2 regions of the Chromohalobacter sp. HP20-39 genome follow, and region 1 is predicted to be linked to the other one. Evidence: predicted binding sites of a transcription regulator. Region 1 holds the regulator's gene; the other holds the start of a gene.

The links. Region 1 encodes sigma-54, which starts transcription at its own class of promoters, with help from an activator protein. Its sites were predicted from a motif close to TGGCACNNNNNTTGCTNT; they were not measured.
Region 2: a site for sigma-54 is predicted at 2,044-2,061, ahead of RVY79_RS10710 (nitrate reductase). Genes of this name have one in related genera too.

What each region holds. Positions count from the first base shown of each region.
Region 1 covers NZ_JAWHTP010000003.1:211,373-219,498, forward strand. Annotated here, with positions in the region: gene tldD (metalloprotease TldD) at 1-511, shown strand, start outside; gene yjgA (ribosome biogenesis factor YjgA) at 618-1,136, opposite strand; gene pmbA (metalloprotease PmbA) at 1,246-2,586, shown strand; gene mgtE (magnesium transporter) at 2,660-4,012, opposite strand; gene RVY79_RS07585 (HPr family phosphocarrier protein) at 4,095-4,364, opposite strand; gene rapZ (RNase adapter RapZ) at 4,351-5,247, opposite strand; gene ptsN (PTS IIA-like nitrogen regulatory protein PtsN) at 5,289-5,765, opposite strand; gene hpf (ribosome hibernation-promoting factor, HPF/YfiA family) at 5,772-6,080, opposite strand; gene RVY79_RS07605 (RNA polymerase factor sigma-54) at 6,217-7,650, opposite strand; gene lptB (LPS export ABC transporter ATP-binding protein) at 7,775-8,126, opposite strand, start outside.
Region 2 covers NZ_JAWHTP010000004.1:261,563-269,688, forward strand. Annotated here, with positions in the region: gene nirB (nitrite reductase large subunit NirB) at 1-260, opposite strand, end outside; gene RVY79_RS10705 (NAD(P)/FAD-dependent oxidoreductase) at 397-1,638, opposite strand; gene RVY79_RS10710 (nitrate reductase) at 2,231-4,927, shown strand; gene cobA (uroporphyrinogen-III C-methyltransferase) at 4,893-5,792, shown strand; gene RVY79_RS10720 (addiction module protein) at 6,105-6,329, opposite strand; gene RVY79_RS10725 (LysR substrate-binding domain-containing protein) at 6,408-7,343, opposite strand; gene RVY79_RS10730 (DMT family transporter) at 7,483-8,126, shown strand, end outside.

The DNA.
Region 1 (8,126 bases):
CGAAGGTACGCCGAGTCAGCGCAACACGCTTATCGAGGACGGCATCCTGAAGGGGTACATGCAGGACAAGCTCAATGCGCGCTTGATGGGTATGGCGCCGACCGGTAACGCGCGTCGCGAGTCCTATGCACACGTCACCATGCCGCGCATGACCAATACCTGCATGCTGGCCGGCCAGGATGATCCCGAGGACATCGTCAAGAGCGTCAAGCGGGGCATCTATGCGGTGAGCTTCGGCGGCGGCCAGGTCGATATCACCTCAGGACGTTTCGTGTTCTCTGCCTCCGAGGCCTATTTGATCGAGGACGGCAAGATCACCGCGCCGGTCAAGGGCGCGACCTTGATCGGCAACGGACCGGAGGTGATGCAGCAGGTCTCGATGATTGGGCACGACCTCGATCTGGATACCGGCGTGGGTGTCTGCGGCAAGGAGGGCCAGGGCGTGCCGGTCGGTGTGGGCCAGCCGACACTCAAGATCGACGAGCTCACTGTAGGCGGAACACAGTCATAAAGCTCGAAGCGGGAAGAGCGCCGCTACGCGGCGGGAAGCTGGAAGAAAATTCCTGGCTTCGAGCTTCGAGCTTCGAGCTTCGAGCGGCGAAGCCGTGTCTTTTGGCTTAGAGGCCAGCAGTGTCGCGAATCAGTTTGAACAATTTGCGGGCGCTCGTCGGCGGTTTTTCGCGCTGACGCTCGCTCTTGGCGTTGCGGATGAGTTGCCGCAGCGTCTGACGATCGACCTCGGGATGTTCAGCGATGAAGGCCTCCAGCGCATCGGTGCTGTCGTCCTCGATGAGCCGATCGCGCCAGCGCTCGAGACGATGAAAGGCGTTATCGCGGTGTAAGCTCTCTTGCTCGATGGCGTCGAAGGTGGCCTGGATGGCCGCAAGGTCTTCGCGGCGCATGACCTTGCCCACATATTGCATGTGGCGACGACGGCCTTCGTGGGAGCGGATGCGCGAGGTTTCCTCGACCGCGAAGCGCATGTCGTCGGAGAGCGGCAGGCGCGCGCGTTCGGCATCGCTCATGGCGATGATGCGTTCGCCCAGTGCCTGCAAGGCTTTCATTTCGTTCTTGCGCTGGGTTTTGCTGGGACGTCCTGCTTCTTCGTCTTGCGGGTCAGGGAGGTCGATCGACATTGCATTACCAATATGCTTCGGGGGTGACCGTGCAGTATATCAGGCTTCCTCGACAATCCTACCGAGCCCTTGAGCAGTGTCTCGGGCCTTATGAGTACAGGAGTAGACCATGAGCCAGGCCTTCGATGCCGTAGAGCAGCAAGCACGCTTGGAGGCGCGCGTCGCGCAGGCCTTGGAATTGGCCAAGCGCTTGGGCGCCGATGCGTGTGAGGTGGGCGCCAGCGTGGACCAGGGAATCGAGGTCGGTGTACGCCTGGGTGACGTGGAAAACGTCGAATTATCGCGTGATCAGGGGATTGCGGTGACCGTCTATGTCGGGCAGCGCAAAGGCAGTGTGTCGACGTCCGACGCCAGCGATGAATCTCTGCGTGCGGTGGTCGAGAAAGCGCTGGATATTGCGCGCTATACCGCAGAGGATCCGGCTTCTGGTTTGGCCGACGCGGCGCTGATGGCGACGGAATTGCCCGATCTTGGCGTTCATCACCCCTGGCCGTTGAGCACCGATGACGCTATTGAGCTAGCGCTTGCCTGCGAGTCTGCGGGTCGTGGAGTCGAAGGTATCGTCAATTCCGAGGGGGCGAATCTGTCGAGTGGTGAAGGCGTGCGCGTCTACGGTAATAGCCATGGGTTCCTGGGTAGCCAGCGGGGGAGTCACCATTCGTTGTCGTGCATGCTGATCGCAGGTCAAGGGGCGGACATGCAGCGCGATTACGACTATACCTCGGTGCGCAATCCGGCGGACTTGCAGTCGCCCGAGTCAGTGGGACGGCGTGCTGCCGAGAAGACTCTGGCCCGGTTGGGGGCCACCTCACCGGCGACGGGGCGGATGCCGGTGCTTTTTGCGCCCGAGCTTGCCGGTGGGCTGGTGGGCAGTTTCATGGGCGCCATCGCTGGGGGGGCCCTGTATCGCGAGGCATCGTTCCTGTGTGACCGCCTGGGAGAGACTGTCTTCCCCGAATGGTTTTCCCTACGCGAGCAGCCACGCGAATATGGTGCCATGGCGAGCACGGCCTTCGATAACGACGGTGTCGCTACGCGCGATAATGTGTTCATCGATCAGGGGCATCTGGCGCGTTACATGCTCTCGACGTACAGTGCGCGACGCCTGGGGATGACCACGACCGGCAATGCTGGCGGAGCGCGCAACCTGCGTATCGACGCGCCCTTGGCCTCGCGGGATGAATTGCTTGCGCGGATGGGGCGTGGCGTACTCGTGACCGAATTGATGGGTCAGGGCGTCAATGGCGTGACTGGCGATTATTCGCGTGGTGCATCGGGGTTCTGGGTTGAAGATGGCAAGATTCAGCACCCCGTCGAGGAATTCACAATTGCCGGCAACTTGCGCGATATGTTCGCCAATCTCCAGGGCGTGGGCAGCGATACCGATACGCGAGGCAGTGTGCATACCGGGAGCTGGTTGATCGATGACATGACGGTGGCGGGCGAGTAAAGCGCTTGGCGACGCGGGGTCTCGGCGCCGCGTCGTGAATTGTCTCATGTGATGGCGCGGCGCTCGTCGCGCCTCAATAAAATGCGGCGGCCAGTCCCAGAAACGCGACGAAGCCGACGACATCGGTGATGGTCGTCAGTAACACACCGCCCGAGAGGGCCGGATCGATCTTCAGGCGTTTGAGTAGCACGGGAATCACGGTGCCGGCCAGCGCGGCGACGGTCAGATTGATGACCATCGCCAAGGCGATGATACCGCCGAGTTTGTAGTCGTCGAAGCGCACGATAGCAACCAGCGCCACGATCACGGCCCATAGCACACCGTTCATCATCCCCGAGAGCATTTCGCGGACCAGCAGCCACTGCACGTTAGCGCCACCGACGTGTCCCAGGGCGATCCCACGAATCAGCACCGTCAGCGTCTGCGACCCGGCGATACCCCCCATGCTGGAGACGATGGGCATCAACACGGCCAGTGCGGTGATTTGCTGGATGGTCGATTCGAAGAGGCCGATAGCGAACGACACGATGGTTGCCGCGATCAGATTGATGCCCAGCCATACGGCACGTCGACGCCCGGTGCGCCACGCCGGCGCGAAGGTGTCCTCGTCCTCGTCGAGGCCGGCCATGCTCATGACCTGGTGCTCGGCGTCCTCGCGAATGACGTCGACGACGTCGTCGATGGTGATGCGGCCCAGCAGGGCGCCGTCGGTGCTCACCACCGGCGCCGAGATCAGGTCGAATTTCTCGAACAGGCTGGCGACATCAGTATCCGCGGCCGTGGCCTGCACTGAGGCAAAATCGGTGTTCATGACCTCGCGGACCAAAATCGAGGGGTCGGACACCAACAGCAAATTGAGCGGTAGCGTGCCGATCAGTTCATCGCGGCGAGTGACGACGAGCAGTGTATCGGTAGAGTCGGGCAGTTTCTCGTGTCGGCGTAGATAACGCAGCACCACGTCCAGAGTAATATCCGGACGAATGGTGATGGTGTCGGTGTTCATCAAGCCGCCCGCGGTGTCCTCGGGATAGGACAGCACGGTCTCGATGCGCTGGCGCTCCTGCGCCTCCATGGCTTGCAGGACTTCGTGAATGACCGTGTTGGGCAAGCGTTGTAGCAAGTCGGCGAGGTCATCGACGTCGAGCCCTTCGGTCGCCGAGACGAGCTGCTCGGCATCCATGCGGCTCAGGAACTCGCTCTGGATATCGTCGCCCAGATATTGCAGTACCTCGCCTTGCAGGTCGGGCTCGACCAGTTCCCAGAGGACATTGCGCTCACGTGGTGGTGTCGACTCGAGCAGATGAGCGACATCGACCGGGGCCAGGCCGCGATTGAGCATGCGGCGCGCCTGGTCCAACGCACCGCTTTCCAGGGCGTCGCTGAGCCGATCCAGACGAGGTTGCAGTTGCTTATGATTGGGGCTCATGAGGAATCGGCATCCTTTGTCGATTCTAAAGCGAGGCGCTATGTTAACATCGCTTCGGGCTGGCACGAACACTGTTCGCTAATCAGGCATCTTCCTCGAAGCGTGACTCGAACAAGGCGGTGAGGGCCTCGAGTACTTCATCGGCATCGTCGCCCTCTGCTTGAATGTCGAGCTCGGTCCCGCAGGGAGCCGCCAGCATGAGAAGCGACATGATATTGGCGGCGTCTGCTTCACGTTGGCCATGGAAGACGTGTACACGCGACGAGTAAGACTGGCAGCACTGCACTAGCTTGGTGGCGGCGCGTGCGTGGAGGCCACGCTTGTTGATGAGTTGCAGCTTACGTTGCGGCATCGCCATTCTCCGGCAGCGCCGCTTGTACCCCTAGTTCGCGATGGCGCAGGCGCACCCCATTCATTTGCGTCGCGAAATGCCGAGCCAGCCCTTCGACCAGATAGACCGAACGATGCTGGCCGCCGGTGCAGCCGATGGCGACGGTCAAGTAGCTGCGATTGGTGGCCACATAGGCGGGCAGCCAACGTTCCAGCCATTGGCGGATGTCGTCGAGCATCGCGCCGACGTCGGGATAGGCTTCGAGAAACGCGACGATTTGCGAATCACGCCCATCGAAACTGCGCAACTGAGGGTCCCAGTAGGGATTGGGCAAGCAGCGAGCATCGAAGACCATGTCGGCATCCAGCGGGACACCGCGTTTGTAGCCGAATGACTCGAACGTCAATGTTAGATGTCGGCCGCTGTGACGGGCCACCTGCTCGGCGATACGGCCCCGCAACTCATGGACCGAGAGATTGGAGGTGTCGATGACCAGATCGGCGATATCGCGAATTGACGAGAGATACGCCTGCTCCTGCTCAATGGCCTCGGCAAGAGTCATTTCACTGGTACGCGTCAGCGGGTGACGACGGCGCGTTGCTGAGTATCGCTCCAGCAATATGCGCGAATCGGCGGTCAGATAGACGACTTGGCACTGGATGCCTCGGGCGCGAATCTCTTCGAGCAGCACTGGAAAGCGCCGCAGGGCGTCGGGAAGGTTACGTGCGTCGATACTTACCGCGATGTGCGTGCGCGACGGCGGACCTTCACGCAGTTCATCGATCAGAGGTGCCATGAGACTGGCCGGCAGGTTGTCGATCGCGTAGTAACCGAGATCCTCGAGTGCCTGCAGGGCAATCGATTTGCCGGAGCCAGAACGGCCGCTGATGATCACGAGCTGCATGGGCGCCCCTTGTGTTGCGCGAGTATCAGTTTACGCGGGTGTCAGTTTGCGCTGGTATCGTGCTGTCGGATGGCTTCGATCAGAGTGTCGTAAAGCTGCCGTTGGGTCTGCGCCTGGCGTAGCCGGGTGCGGATGGCGCTATCGTTCATGATGGCGGCGACCTGGGCGAGCAACGACAAGTGTGCATCGTCGGCTTCTTCCGGCACCAGCAGGACGAATATCAAATCGACGGGATCGCCATCGGTGGCATCGAAGTCGATGGGCTCCTGCAGGCGGAGAAAGCCGGCGATCGGCTCCTTGCAGTGCGGATTGCGCGCATGCGGAATGGCGACACCATTGCCGATGCCCGTGCTGCCTAGCCGTTCTCGACCGATAAGACGCCCGAAGACTTCCTGGCTATCGAGGCTGGGTGCGTTCTGTGCGATGAAGGTGCTGAAAAACTCCAGCACACGCTTTTTGCTCCCCCCGGCGACGCCGAAGAGTGCGCGCTCGGGGGGTAGGATGCTTTCCAATGTCATGGCGGATTAACGGGCACCGGCGCCCTGAGCGCGTGCCTGCACCTTTTCCTTGTGTTTGACGAGTTGGCGATCGAGTTTGTCGGTTAAGGCGTCGATAGCGGCGTACATGTCGTCGCTTTGAGCATCGGCGTGAAGATCCGCACCCGCGGCATGAAGCGTGCATGCGGCCAAGTGACGTTCTTTCTCGATGGATAACGTGACTTGGACGGTAGTGATGTTGTCGTAATGGCGTTCCAGACGCGCGAGCTTTTCATTGACGTAGTCGCGTAGAGCATCGGTCAGTTCGATGTGATGACCGGTGATATTGGCTTGCATGGCACGCTCCTATTCCATCGGTTGGCTCTTCGATTGTAACCCTTTTTAGAGCGCTGCATAGCCCTGAGCAGGCGTTGGCTGACAAAGGTCGCGGCGAGTCTACGCAGCGTGGTAAGTGCGTGCAACTCGCCCTCCATCAGGCGAGTCGTTTGCGCTCACTGGAAGAAGGAATGCCCATCGCTTCACGGTACTTGGCGACGGTGCGTCGTGCGACCTGAATCCCGTCCTGGGCCAGCAGGTCGACGAGCTTGCTGTCGGATAGAGGCTTGCGTGGCGGCTCGTCACCGATCAATTTTTTCAGCCGCGCGCGGATTGCCGTGCTGGAATGAGCATCGGTTTCGCCTTGACCACCGACGTGGCTGGAAAAGAAGTATTTAAGCTCCAGGACGCCACGTGGGGTATGAATGAATTTCTGCGTGGTCACGCGGGAGATGGTCGATTCATGCATATCCACTGCGCTGGCGATATCGGCCAGGATCAGTGGTTTCATTGCTTCCTCGCCGTGTTCCAGGAAATCGAGCTGGCGCGCCATGATCTCCCGTCCCACGCGCAGCAAGGTGTCGTTACGGCTCGAGAGGCTCTTGAGCAACCATTTGGCTTCCTGCAGATGTTGCTTGAGAAAGGTATTGTCATCGCTCTTGTCGGCGCGCTTGATGAGCGCGGCGTAATCCGGCTGGATGCGTACCCGGGGGAGCGCCTCGGGATTGAGCTCGATGCGCCAGTCCTGTCGAACGCGGCGTGCGATCAGGTCGGGGATGACATAGTCGTTGCTGCTGTCCTCGAAGGCGAGGCCGGGCCGTGGATCGAGCGTGCGAACCAGCGCGATGACATGATCGAGTTCCTCCTCGTCGAGGCGCAGGCGCCGCTTGAGCAACTTGCGATCGTTGCCGGCCAGTGCCTCGAGGAACTGGCGTACCAGGCGTTTGGCCTGGGTCAGCAGCGGCATGTCCTCGGGTAGAGCACCGAGCTGCAACAATAGGCACTCGCGCAGATCGCGGGCACCGACACCGGTGGGATCGAACTGCTGCACGCGCATCATGACGTGTTCGACATCGCTGGTCTTGAGCCCGGAAAGGCCTTGGCCGCGAAGGCCCTCGACCAGTTCGTCGAGAGAGAGGGTGAGATAGCCGTCGGCACCCACGGCATCGATCAGGCTCTCGGCGATATCGCGGTCTTGCGGTGTCATGTCGGCCATGGCGAGTTGCCAAGCCAGGTGGTCATGCAGGCTGGTATGCGCGGTATTGCGCTCTATGTCGGGTCCTTCCTCGCTACTACCGCCTCCGCCCGTCAGCGAGGAGCCGGCATCTTGATAGGTGTCGCTCCATTCGCTATCCAGCGACAGGCTCTCAGGGATGTCGTCCGTCCAGTCATCCTCCTGCTGGGATTCGCTGACCTCGCGTTCGTCGAAGTTCTCTTCGAGTTCCAGCATGGGGTTGGAGTCGAGCGCTTGCTGAATCTCCTGGCGCAAGTCCAGCGTCGAGAGTTGCAAGAGCTGGATGGCTTGCTGTAATTGAGGCGTCATCGTCAGCTGGGTGCCGACGCGAAGCTGCAGCGTAGGTTTCATGGACATGGAGAATCGGTCGTCGCTTCCTGAAACGGTGCCCGTACGTTATCCCGCGACGACGTCACTTGCAAGAACGGAAGCAACAATCGTGCCATTTATATAAGCGCAGGGCGGTTCCAGTAGCTTGCGCTTACAGTCGGAACTCATGGCCGAGATAGACGTCGCGTACTTTCTGGTTGGCGAGGATGGCGTCGGCATGCCCCTCGGCGATGATCTGTCCGTCGCCGACGATATAGGCGTTATCACAGATATCCAGGGTTTCGCGGACGTTGTGGTCGGTGATCAAGACGCCGATATCACGATCGCGGAGTTGGCGAATGATGCTCTTTATCTCGCCGACGGAAATCGGATCAACCCCGGCAAAGGGTTCGTCGAGCAAGATGAAAGCGGGTTCGGTGGCCAGGGCGCGGGCGATCTCGACGCGACGGCGCTCCCCTCCGGACAGGCTCATGCCGGGGTTGTCACGGATGTGGGTGACATGG
Region 2 (8,126 bases), on a different contig from region 1:
CGGTCGATGGCGGTCACGCTGTCGTGAAGGCGCAGTTCGATGCCGTGTTCGGCGTAGTAGTCGGCACTCGAGAGCGCCAGTGACTGCGCATCGCGGCCGCTGAAGTATTCGGAAAGGTGGACGCGGTCATAGGCCGGGTGGCGTTCCTCGCCGAACACGGTGATGGCGTATTGACGATGGGCGCCGAGCTCGACGAGTTGCTCGATCAGGTGATGGCCGACCATGCCGTTGCCGATGATAACCAGTTGTTGTTTGCTCATGGATAATAACTCCTATCCCAATGTCGGCGATGAAACGTGACGGCCCGGGGCAAGGCCATTGCGAAGGCGCTGTATGCTACGAATGACCTTCGCGCCGGCCAGCCCTCGGGCCGCATGAAAAATGTCTTGGGGAGCACTAGGCGGCCTCCTCGAGTAGCGGTTGCGCGTCGTGCTCGCCGAACAGCAGCGCCTGGCGGCAGGTGCTCAGGTCGCGCTGGGCGAGGGATTGTTGGAAGTACCATGGGCCGGCGGTGGTATCGCCGTAGAGCACGGCGCCTTCCAGACGGCCATTGCGCAGCAGCAGGCGGCGGTAGTCGCCGTGCTGCGGGTCGTGATAAGTGAGTACGTCGTGCTCGGGTGCGGGCGTGATGGGGCCGAAGGCGTACAGCGAGATCCCGCTAACCTTGAGCTTGGTGGCGCAGGGCCGTTCGCGGTAGGGCTCGGGGGTGTCGCCGCACAACCGTGCGGCGAGGACCTCGGCCTGGCGCCAGATGGGCTCGATCAGGCCGTAGGTGGTGCCCTCGAACTCGCAGCATTCGCCCAGCGCCGAGATGCGCGGATCATGGGTGCTCAGATAGGCGTTGACCTGGATGCCTCGCCCGGTCGCGAGGCCCAGGGTCTCGGCGAGGGCGATATGCGGGACGATGCCGATGGCCTCGACCACGCCATCGGCCGCCAGCGTGGTGCCGTCTTCAAGTGCCACGCCGGCCACATGGCGGCCCTCGGCATCTGCTTCGTAATGGGCGAGCCTTGCGCCGGTGATGACGTCGAGCCCGCGTGCGCGGAGTTCGTCGGCGAGCATATCGGCGGCGGTGACGTCGAGCTGGCGGTTCATCAGGTGCGGACTGCGATGCAATACACTCACCGTCATGCCGCGCTTGCGTAGTCCTTCGGCAGCCTCCAGGCCCAGCAGGCCGCCACCGAGTACCACGGCGCGGCCGCCGGTATCGGCCAGACGCGCCAGCCGCTCGCCGTCACGCAGGTCGCGAAAGGTGTGGATGCCGTCGAGGTCGTCGCCCGGCACGCCGGGGCGCGCCGCTTGCGAACCGGTGGCCAGCACCAGTCGGTCATAGCCGAGGCGGCGTTGCCGGTCGGTGGTCAGGGTGCGCGCTTGGCGATCGATGTCGGCGACGCGTTCGCCAGCGATCAGGGTCACGCCGTGCGTCGTGTACCAGTCACGTTCGCGCAGCGTCAGCGCCTCACGGTCCATCTCGCCGGCCAGCCATGGCGAGAGCAGGATGCGGTTATAGGCCGTCTCCGGTTCATCGCCGAGGATGGTGATGTGACGCGGCCGATGGGGATGCGCCAGCACGCGCTCGAGCAAGCGATGCCCGGCCATGCCGTTGCCGACGATCACTAGATGTTCGTCTGCGCTCATGCCCCTTGCCTCCCTGAAAATGTACAGCAGAAACGCAAAGGCGCCTGACACCCGATGGGGAAATCGGATGCCAGGCGCCTTTGCCTGAAGGTAATCGTGTTGTCATGAGCCGTGTGTTGGCTCCGGCGGCGCGAGATGGTGCATCTCAAGCCCAAGGGGTCGACGTTGACCCGCCTTGTCCTGATGTATGCCAGAGGTGTGCCAATCGCCCGCCAAGGCTTTCTTTTCAGACGCTTGGGTGATTTCGACAGGGTGTGCCGGTGGCGGTGCATGGTGAGACGTGCGCGCTGGCTGTGCGCATGGCGAGCAAATTGCACCAGGCTGGTGCCTTTCGATGTCGGGAGGGGAATGCAAGACAACCAAGTACCACTGCAAGTGGTTGTTTAAAAGGCATTAGAACAAAGGTGGCGCTGGATTTGCAGACGTGGCGTACGTCATTTTTTCGGCCACGGCGCGCCGAAAACGCCAACGGCGGCGAGACGCAATTCATCATTGGCGGGCGGCCTGCACGGTCGTCCTACCAGGCAAAGAGGCCTGATCCTGCTGCGGCGGGGTCGGGCCTCTTGCGTTTGCAGGCGGAGGGCGAGATAGCATGCAGCAGCACACGACCTGCCCCTATTGCGGCGTCGGTTGCGGCGTCACGGCAACCCTCGAGGACGGCGTCGTGACCGGCGTCGAAGGCGACCGGGAGCATCCCGCCAACTATGGGCGGCTGTGCGTGAAAGGCTCGGCGTTGCATGAAACGCTGGGCGATCACGGGCGTCTGCTTGCACCACGCGTGGATGGACGCGAGGTGAGTTGGGACGACGCGCTCGCGCAGGTGGCGAACCGCCTGGTGGCGGTGCGCGAACGTCACGGCGGTGAAGCGATTGCCGGCTATCTCTCCGGACAGTTGCTGACCGAGGACTATTACGCCGCCAACAAGCTGTTCAAGGGCTTTCTGGGCTCGCCGCATCTGGATACCAATTCACGGCTGTGCATGGCCTCGGCGGTGGCGGGGTACAAGCGAGCCTTCGGGGCCGATGCCGTACCGTGCAATTACGAGGACCTGGAAGAGGCCGAGCTGGTGGTGCTGGTGGGCTCCAACCTAGCGTGGAATCATCCGGTGATGTTCCAGCGTTTGCGCACCGCCAAGCAGCGCAACCCGTTATTGCGCGTGGTGGTCATCGATCCGCGCGTGACCGATACCTGTGAGGTCGCCGATCTCTATCTGCCGCTCAAGCCGGGCAGCGATGCGCGGCTCTTCAATGGCTTGCTGGCCTTCATGGCCGACAAGGACAAGCTGGATGCGGTCTATCTGGAACGCCACACCCAGGGGCTGGACGAGGCCTTGGCGGCGGCCCGGAACGAAGCGACGACGCTTGCCGCCATCGCCGACGATTGCGAATTGGATGCCGAGGCGCTGGAAACCTTCTACTACTGGTTCGCCTCGCAATTGCACGTGGTGACGCTGTATTCCCAGGGCGTCAATCAGTCCTCGAGCGGCACCGACAAGTGCAACGCCATCATCAATTGCCATCTGGCGGGCGGTAAGCTCGGCCTACCCGGTGCGGGGCCGTTTTCGATCACCGGCCAGCCCAATGCCATGGGCGGGCGCGAGGTGGGGGGCCTGGCGAACCAGCTCGCCGCGCATATGGATTACCACACCCCAGGGGCCCAGTCGCTGGTGACGGAATTCTGGCATGCGCCTCATCTACCGGACGGCCCGGGGCTCAAGGCCGTCGAGCTCTTCGAGGCCATCGAGCGTGACGAGATCCAGGCTTTGTGGATCATGGCCACCAATCCCGTGGTCAGCCTGCCGGATGCCGACCGTGCCAAGCGTGCCCTGGCGAAATGCCCGCTGGTGATCGTCTCCGAATGCATGGCGGATACCGACACTCTGGCGTATGCCGACATCGTGCTGCCGGCCAGTTCCTGGGCAGAGAAAGACGGCACCGTGACCAACTCCGAGCGGCGGATCTCGCGCCAGCGTGGCATGTTGCCGCCGCCCGGTGAGGCGCGCCACGACTGGTGGATCATCACCCAGGTCGCCAGATATCTGGGGTATGAGGAAGCGTTCGCTTACAGCCATCCCCGCGACATCTTCGTCGAGCACGCGCGACTTTCCGGCCACGCCAACCGGGCCGATGGTGTGCCGCGTGTGTTCGATATTTCCGCCCTGGCGGGGCTGGATCGCGCCGCCTACGATGCCCTGGCGCCAATTCAGTGGCCGGTGACCGAGGCCGCGCCAGACGGTACCGCGCGGCTGTTCGAGGACGGCTGCTTCGCCACACCGGATGGGCGCGCGCGACTGGTCGCGGTGACGCCGCATGCGCCGCGCCAGGCCGTCAGTGGCGCGCATCCGTTGCGCCTCAACAGCGGACGCGTGCGCGATCAGTGGCACACCATGACGCGCACCGGCCGTGCCCCACGCTTGCTCAATCATCGCGCCGAGCCCTACGTCGATCTGCATCCCGATGATGCCGAGGCCGCCGGCGTCGCGGATGGCGGCCTGGCACGGCTTTACAACGCCCACGGCGAAGCCCGGGTGCGGGCGCGCGTGGCGACGGCGCAGCGTCGGGGAGAGGCCTTCATGCCGATCCACTGGAACGCGCAGTTCAGCAATGCCGGGCGCGTGGGCACGCTCTTTGCCGCGCATACCGATCCCGTCTCCGGACAGCCCGAAACCAAGCATGGCGCCGTCGCGTTGGCACCGCTGGCCATCGCCAAGGAAGCGACGCTGCTGGTGGCGAACGATAGCGGCGCGTTGTCCGAGCGCGCATCGCTCGCTTATTGGGCGCGCATGCCGCTTGAGCATGCCGAGCGCTGGCAATTGGCCAGCGAGGCGGACGCCTCACCGCGTGACTGGCCGGCCTGGTGCGCCGAGCAGTTCGGGGTGGCGGCGACGCTCTGGAGCGAGGACGCCGCAAGCGGGCGGCTGCGCGCGGCAGGAGTTCGCGACGGGCGCCTGGTGTGGTGGCTGATGGTTGGCCCACCCAGCGAATTGCCGGGGTTGGCCTGGCTCGATGCCCGCTTCGGCGATATCGCGCTGGAAACCGAGCAGCGGCGTCGCGTGCTGGCAGGATGTGCCTCCGGCGAGGCCGACACGGGGCCGGTGGTGTGCAGTTGCCATCAGGTCGGTGCCACGGCGATCCGCGAGGCGATTCGCGGTGGCGATACCGATGTCGATGCGCTGGGCGCGCGCCTGGCCTGCGGGACCCAGTGCGGTTCCTGCATTCCCGAACTCAAGTCATTGCTCGAAGAGGAGGTGGCGCATGTTGGGACTGATGAAGCACTGGAAACGGCCTGATACATCCATCGCAAGCGTGAGCGCCTTGCTGGCGCGCTGGTGGCCCGGCACGCGGGAAGATCGCAGCGCGGCGCCGCCCACCCACACGTCGGCGGCGGGACGCGCCACGCGACCCGGCCATGTCTATCTGGTGGGGGCCGGAGCGGGTAGCGCGGATCTACTCACCTTGCGTGCCTGGCGTCTGCTCACGCAAGCCGATGCCATCGTCTACGACCGCCTGATCGGCGACGACATCCTGGGCATGATTCCACCCCGGCGCGAGCGTTATTACGTGGGCAAGGCGCGCGGGCATCACAGCGTGCCGCAAGCCGAGATCGGTAGCTTGCTGGCGCGCTTGGCGCGCGAAGGCAAGTCGGTGGTGCGTCTCAAGGGCGGTGATCCGGGCATCTTCGGGCGCATGGGCGAAGAGCTTGCCGTGCTGGCCGAGGCGGGGCTGCCCACCGAGATCGTCCCCGGCATTACCGCCGCCTCCGCCACGGCCGCCAGCCTGGGGATGCCGCTCACCGACCGCGCCCATGCCCAGCAGCTACGGCTGGTCACCGCCCAGCATTGCCGCGCCGGTGGTGAGCCGGACTGGTCCGCGCTGGCGCGCCGCGACGAGACGCTGGTGTTCTATATGGGGCTCTCGAAGGTCACCGAGATCTGCCAGGGGCTACGCGACGCCGGCATGCCCGACGACTGGCCGATCATGCTCGCCGCCAATGCCTCGTTGCCCGACCAGCAAACCCTGATCGGCACGCTCGGCGACATGCCCGACAAGCTCGCCGCCACGCCGCTCCCATCGCCATGCTTGATCGTCGTGGGCAGCGTGGTGCAGATGGCCAGAGAGATGTCGAAAGAAGCGCGTGTCGCAGGGGAAGTGTGAGGGGCATTGTGCTGTATCGCTTTTAAAGCCTGTACAGCCAGTACTGCGGGCGTCGTCGATCATGAGCAAATGCCAGGACCTGAAACCCTTCCGGTGTGTCGCGATAAACGATGGACAGTGGAAACCGGTGCAGAGGCGCTCGACGAATATTTGGCTCGTGAGCGATTTGCCAGCCTGTCGGTGATGCATCAATCAGGTTGGCGAGAGCCTCGAACTCCTCTATCAAAGAGGACCCTAAGCCGGGAATTTTCGACTCGTAATAAGCTACGGACTCTAACAGTTCAGCTTCTGCTGCTGGATGGAATGAATAATTCATCGGGTCAGGGCGCGGGCTTTCCTCATGACGTCATCACTGGATACTGCCTGAACCGAGCCATTATCCAGCTCATCAGCTCTATGTTGGGCTTCGAGCAGCCAGTCTGATCGAAGCTCCTCTTCCGAAGGGGACTCCAGACTCAGGACCAGACGTTGAATCAGCCGCGCTCTTTCCTGTTTGGGCAAATGGAGCGCTTCGTCCTCGATTTTCTGGAAATCCATGGGACACCCCCTGTCTGTTGCGTATTCTGGAATTTTGGCACGGAGGCGCGACAAGTGCCATGCCATTAGTTTAAGCGTCTAACCGTTTTCGTGCCGAAATCGTTCGGCCTCGGCGATGAGCCAGTCGATGAAGTGCTGGATGGCGGGTGGGGCTTGGCCGGTGGCGGGGAGGATCAGGTCGTAGGTGAACGGCGAGTCGATCACGTGGCGCTCGCCGAAAGGACGTACCAGCACGCCGCTGGCAAGACGGTCGGCGACGACGGCCGGGCTGGCGAGTATCACGCCGCGTCCGGCGATCGCTTGGTCGAGGGCCAGGCCGTAGAGGGAGTAGCGTTGCTGAATCGGCAGTGTCTTGCCCGGTAGCCCGGCGGCGTCGAACCAATCTCGCCAGCCGGGGAAGTCGACGTTCTGCCGCGATTGCCAGACTACCTCGAGCAATGGGTGGGCGAGCAGGTCGGCGGGCGTGTCGATAGGTGAGCGCTCCAACAGGGCGGGGGAGCAGACGGGGAACAGCGAGTCCTCGAGGAGCCGTATGCTTCTGACGCCGGGCCAGGGACCGCGCCCGTAGCGCAGGGCGAGTCGTGCGCTGTCGCCTTGCCATATCGGGTCGCTCAGGTTCTGGTCCGCGTCCAGAGATATCTCGATATGGCTTTCCAGTGCCTCGAATGCCGCCAAGCGTGGGAGTAGCCAGAATTGGGTGAACGATGGTGGAGCGCTGAGGGTCAGCGTGGTGGCCGCATGGGCATGTTCATGCACGGCTTGTACGCCGTTGGCGATGCGCGCCAGGCCGGCATCGACATCTTCGGCCAGCAGATGGCCGGCCTCGCTGATGCGCACACCGTTGGCATGACGCTCGAACAGCGCTACGCCCAATCGGTCTTCGAGCTGCTTGACTTGACGGCTGACCGCGCCGGGCGTGACGCCGAGGCGCTTGGCCGCCGTCTTGAAGCTACCGGCGCGCGCAGCCTCCGAGAAGGCGCGTAGCGCGTTGAGGGGCAGTCGTTCGATCTTCATGAGTTGAGTTTTCCTGAGCCTGAGGGGGCAGATTAATCGTTTGGATCGCCGCGCGGCAAATGCTCCACTGAGTCGTGATTCAAGAAGGGATGCGATCATGACGAAATCTTCCTCAGGTACTGTGACGTCTCGTGCCCGCATGACATCGACTCACGCGCGGCGCGGTCTCGACATACCCGCTGGCGTGGCGATGACCGGTTTTTGTGTGGCGTTGGGACTGCAGCAAGTAGCCATCAAGGCCGTGGCCGGGGATATCCCGCCGCTGGCTCAGATCGTCGTGCGATCGTTGTTGGCGGGAATATTGGTGCTCGGTATTGCGCGCTGGCGGGGTATTCAGCTGGCGGATTTCCGTGCGCGCCTGGGCGCGGGCGTGCTGGTCGGCCTGGGCTTTGCAGGCGAGTTTGCCTTCGTCGCGTGGGGGCTCAATTACACCCTGGCATCGCATATGTCGGTCTTCCTCTATACGGCGCCGGTGTTCGCGGCATTGGGGCTGCATCTCTGGGTGCCGGGCGAGCAGTTGGTGCGCTCGCAATGGTGGGGGATCGGCATGGCGTTTCTGGGCATGCTCATCGCCATGGTGCCCTCGGCATCTCCCGATGGAGGCATCGGCGTGATACTGCTGGGTGATTTCCTGGGCTTGTTGGCCGGGGTTTCCTGGGCCGCGACCACGTTGGTGGTGCGTCGCTCTTCACTCTCCGAGGCGCCGCCGCTTCAGACGCTGACGTATCAGCTTTTGACCGCAGGCGTGCTGCTGTTGCCTATCACACTGTGGTTGGGCGATTG